Regions from separate parts of the Metabacillus sediminis genome, predicted to be linked through region 2. Evidence: a T-box and tRNA genes for the amino acid it is inferred to sense, from the RefSeq annotation. Region 2 holds a T-box; the other holds one or more tRNA genes.
What was found. A T-box is a leader RNA that pairs with one kind of tRNA and senses whether it is charged. The one in region 2 lies ahead of trpS (tryptophan--tRNA ligase), so its partner is inferred to be a tRNA-Trp.
Positions count from the first base shown of each region.

Region 1 (2,372 bases), 410 kb from region 2:
CATTCTCAATGACAAAAACATGGTCTCCCTGCTCAACTCCCGACAGGATATAGGCAGCCGCATTCTTCAAATACGCCTGCGGGTCATCTATTAGGTACAAGATATGCCCGCTTTTATACTCATCTATTTTTTTTTTCATATCCTGAATGGATGTATTCAAACAAAGGGCTCCTTAAAAAGCAAAGTATATTCATTTTTTCTTAGTTCAGCTACAATTCTAACATGTTTGAAGATAAAAGAGCTTACCCAGAGAAGATTGGGTATATTAACTACATTTATAGGGATAATAGTCCATTCATAATATTTAAACTGACCTTAATAAAAGCGCTGTTAAATTTGGCTGTTGATTTCCGCTTCAGGCGTTCGCTTTCCGCGGGGCGGGCTGCTTGAGCCTCCTCGTCGCTTTGCGCCTGCGGCGTCTCACCTGTCCCGCTGCTCCCGAGGGAGTCTCACACCTTCCGCTCCAATCAACAGGTGTTAAAAATCAACAAAATGCTTTTATCCTATCCAAATAAAAGGAAAAAAGACTCCAACGTAATCGTTGAAGTCTTTTTGTGATACCGGTGGCCGGGGTCGAACCGGCACTCCAGAGGAACACGATTTTGAGTCGTGCGCGTCTGCCAATTCCGCCACACCGGCATACTATTTGGAGGCGGCACCCGGATTCGAACCGGGGGTAAAGGAGTTGCAGTCCTCTGCCTTTCCTCTTGGCTATGCCGCCTGAATATGGAGCGGAAGACGGGATTCGAACCCGCGACCCCCACCTTGGCAAGGTGGTGTTCTACCACTGAACTACTTCCGCATCATTTTGTTCTGTAAATCATTCTATGCAGCAGGAAACAAATATTTCCTGTAAAATAAAAATGGCTGGGCTAGCTGGATTCGAACCAACGCATGACGGAGTCAAAGTCCGTTGCCTTACCGCTTGGCTATAGCCCATCTATGTATGTACTCATTATGTATATTCATTATACAGCAGCCAATATGTAAAGACAAAAATATGGGGCGACTGATGGGAATCGAACCCACGAATGTCGGAACCACAATCCGATGCGTTAACCACTTCGCCACAACCGCCACATTATTGAATTATATTGGCAGGGGCAGTAGGAATCGAACCCACACCGGAGGTTTTGGAGACCTCTGTTCTACCGTTAAACTATGCCCCTATAAATGGTGGAGGGGGGCAGATTCGAACTGCCGAACCCTAAGGAGCGGATTTACAGTCCGCCGCGTTTAGCCACTTCGCTACCCCTCCACATCAGTGAAGACAGTGCCGGCAAGAGGACTTGAACCCCCAACCTACTGATTACAAGTCAGTTGCTCTACCAATTGAGCTACACCGGCATATAATATTTGTGAAATAAAACCGTTCCTGCTTGATAAGGTCGCCCAGATCTCAGGATGTTTAGTCAAGAAGCTGCTCGATCTGTGCGCTGAAGTAATTTCAGGGAGCTTATTCGATCGTGCTCTACCAATTGAGCTACACCGGCATATTGCTTTGAAGAAAATGGTGGCTTGGGACGGAATCGAACCGCCGACACATGGATTTTCAGTCCATTGCTCTACCGACTGAGCTACCAAGCCATTAAGTTTTATTGAAACCCTCTTACATTTTACTTATAATTGATTAAAAAATCAAATGGCGGTCCGGACGGGACTCGAACCCGCGACCTCCTGCGTGACAGGCAGGCATTCTAACCAACTGAACTACCGGACCATTTGGTTGCGGGGACAGGATTTGAACCTGCGACCTTCGGGTTATGAGCCCGACGAGCTACCAGACTGCTCCACCCCGCGATAATAAAAGTAATTAAGTTATAATGGTGGAGGATGACGGGATCGAACCGCCGACCCTCTGCTTGTAAGGCAGATGCTCTCCCAGCTGAGCTAATCCTCCAATAGTTTCGGCTTGTGATGAGCGGCGCACTTCGTTGTCGTCTTCGTTCGCTCACATCCTCATGCACTGAAGTGCACTCCGGTGTTCGCTCTCTCGACTCCTAGAATTGCTTGCTCCTCCCAACCCTCTTACATTCATTTTGTTGGGTGATCGTAACACCTTTAACTTGCTGCTGATTAAAAATTGTTGGTGACCCGTACGGGATTCGAACCCGTGTTACCGCCGTGAAAGGGCGGTGTCTTAACCGCTTGACCAACGGGCCAGATATTATGGCGGAGAGCGGGGGATTCGAACCCCCGATACGCTTATGACGTATACACGATTTCCAATCGTGCTCCTTCGGCCACTCGGACAGCTCTCCATAATATGGCTCCGCAGGCAGGACTCGAACCTGCGACCGATCGGTTAACAGCCGATAGCTCTACCACTGAGCTACTGCGGAATACCTGCCTGGCAACGTCCTACTCTCACA
Region 1 covers NZ_CP147407.1:851,334-853,705, reverse strand. The annotation lists gene WCV65_RS04645 (MEDS domain-containing protein) at 1-160, opposite strand, end outside; tRNA gene WCV65_RS04640 (tRNA-Leu) at 559-639, opposite strand; tRNA gene WCV65_RS04635 (tRNA-Cys) at 648-721, opposite strand; tRNA gene WCV65_RS04630 (tRNA-Gly) at 728-802, opposite strand; tRNA gene WCV65_RS04625 (tRNA-Gln) at 865-939, opposite strand; tRNA gene WCV65_RS04620 (tRNA-His) at 1,002-1,077, opposite strand; tRNA gene WCV65_RS04615 (tRNA-Trp) at 1,096-1,169, opposite strand; tRNA gene WCV65_RS04610 (tRNA-Tyr) at 1,175-1,258, opposite strand; tRNA gene WCV65_RS04605 (tRNA-Thr) at 1,275-1,347, opposite strand; tRNA gene WCV65_RS04600 (tRNA-Phe) at 1,512-1,587, opposite strand; tRNA gene WCV65_RS04595 (tRNA-Asp) at 1,644-1,720, opposite strand; tRNA gene WCV65_RS04590 (tRNA-Met) at 1,724-1,800, opposite strand; tRNA gene WCV65_RS04585 (tRNA-Val) at 1,825-1,900, opposite strand; tRNA gene WCV65_RS04580 (tRNA-Glu) at 2,088-2,162, opposite strand; tRNA gene WCV65_RS04575 (tRNA-Ser) at 2,171-2,261, opposite strand; tRNA gene WCV65_RS04570 (tRNA-Asn) at 2,268-2,342, opposite strand; rRNA gene rrf (5S ribosomal RNA) at 2,349-2,372, opposite strand, start outside.
Region 1: it encodes a tRNA-Trp, which carries the amino acid that the T-box ahead of trpS (tryptophan--tRNA ligase) is inferred to sense. The anticodon was not compared.

Region 2 (2,372 bases):
AAACCAATATAATTTTAACCAGTGCTTTCTAACAAGTCTCAATTCACCTCGTATAAAAAAAGCCCAGCTAAGCTGAGCTTTCTTCCAATTATCGGCGTTTTCTTCCTAATCCCATTGCATTTTCCATTTTCCGGAGCATTTTATTCGCTGCGCGATTCGCGCGTTCTGCTCCTTCATCAAGAATACGGTCAAGTTCATCGGATTCCATCAGTTCGTAGTATCTCTCTTGAATCGGAGCAATTTCATCAACTACGACTTGAGCTAAATCTCCTTTAAAATCTCCATAGCCTTTTCCTTCATACTTCGCTTCCAGTTCTTCAATCGTTAATCCTGTGAAAATAGAGTAGATGGATAGAAGATTGGAAACACCTGGTTTGTTCACTTTATCAAATTTTACAATGCCTTCCGAGTCAGTCACAGCACTTTTGATTTTCTTCTCGATCTGCTTAGGCTCATCAAGCAGAGTAATAAATGCCTTTTGATTCGGATCGGATTTGCTCATTTTTCTGAGAGGATCAGCAAGTGACATAATGCGGGCTCCAACTTTTGGTATCCTGACATCAGGCACAGTGAAAATATCATTGTATTTTCGGTTAAAGCGCTCCGCTAAGTCTCTTGTTAATTCGATGTGCTGCTTTTGATCTTCCCCAACCGGTACTAGATCGGTTCCGTATAAAAGGATGTCTGCTGCCATTAAAGGAGGATACGTTAGCAATCCTGCCGCCACTGCTTCCTTGCCTGAGGACTTATCTTTAAATTGCGTCATGCGTTCAAGCTCCCCGATATAGGCAACGCACTGAAGCATCCATCCTGCTTGAGCGTGCGCAGGCACTTCCGATTGGATAAACAGGGTCGCTTTTTCCGGATCCAGTCCGATTGCAACATATAAGGCTGCTAGGCTGCGGATGCTTTCGCGTAACTTTGCTTTATCCTGATGAACCGTGATGGCATGCTGATCGACGATACAGAAATAGCTGTTGTAATGGTTTTGAAGCTCAATAAACTGCTTCATGGCGCCAATGTAGTTGCCTAAAGTCACAACTCCGCTCGGCTGAATACCTGAAAAAATGGTTTTCACTGGGAACATCTCCTTTAATCCATTAAATTATAAGCCAACAAAAAAAGGCCCACTCATCCCTGAAGAAGGGACGAATGAACCGTGGTGCCACCCTGATTGCTCTCCGATTCAACGGAAAAGCCGCTTAAAATCCTTTAACGCAGGACATACGGCATTGCCTACTTCAATTTCGGCATGCGGCTCAAAAGTCCATTCCACGAAGTTCAATGCCTGATTTCCAGCAGCCTCAGGCTCTCTGCAAATGAATGATCCGTGTACTACTCTTTATCTTCGCCGGTACATTTAACTGATACATATTATAAAAAAGAAATGCGTTTCGTGCAACTATACATAGTATATGCCAAGCCCGATCAGCATTAAACCCAGCAATGCCAGACTGGCGAATAGAAGAGGAGAAACGGAAAAGGATACGAGCTCAGAAAATGGACGAATACTCTGAGCTTCATCTTTATCCATTTCTTTTCCGTTGATTTTAAAGGCCCTTCTCATCCCATATGTAGCAGCGTCGAAGAATCCGCTTTGTGCCACTGTTCCGAATAAAGAAATAAAAAGGAGTATGCCGCCAACTATAAATGATGAATTAATAAATCCCAGCAAAGTGAGTTCTCTATAGTAGAGAAAACATCCAATAACAGAGACAGCCAACCCGCCAAGGAAAATAAAGGCGCTTTTTTTCATCTGAAATCACCGCTTCCTTATGAATAATACTAGTATAGCCATAATATTTTGTGTGTGGTTCATTATATCTGAAAAGTAGCACACACATTTATATCCCTATATTTTACCATTATGCATAGGGAATCTTACACTCTCTTTACATAAACATTAATTATTTTTTACAGACACCCTGCTTGTCAAGGTTAAGCTAGCAACTTTTAAAAAAATCTATGAAATATAAAACGAAACAACTAGGTATAAAGAACTATTTTTATAGGCCTGAATTATTAGTATTATTGCATTTGTGTAAATTTTTTTAAAAAAACACATGTACAAATATTTAAAAGCTTGTATAATAATCCTTGTAAGAATTATCAGAAAATAAAAGGGGGTCAAACAAGTGAAAAATTCTAAATTTTCACTTCTAGTAGTACTTACTTTAGTCCTGAGTTTGTTCTTGACTGCTTGCTACGGCGGCAATAAAGAAGGAGCAACAACCAAGCCAAATGATGGCGGTAATGGAGAAAAAGCAGAAACACCAGCTGTACCACAAGAACTTAAAGTTTTTGAAAGTGCTGAGCTTCCATCCATGGACAGCGTTATGGCTGAGGATGCAGCGAGCTTCGAAATCATCAAT
Region 2 covers NZ_CP147407.1:1,266,173-1,268,544, forward strand. The annotation lists gene trpS (tryptophan--tRNA ligase) at 89-1,078, opposite strand; T-box leader at 1,142-1,358, opposite strand; gene WCV65_RS06695 (DUF3899 domain-containing protein) at 1,403-1,756, opposite strand; gene WCV65_RS06700 (peptide ABC transporter substrate-binding protein) at 2,136-2,372, shown strand, end outside.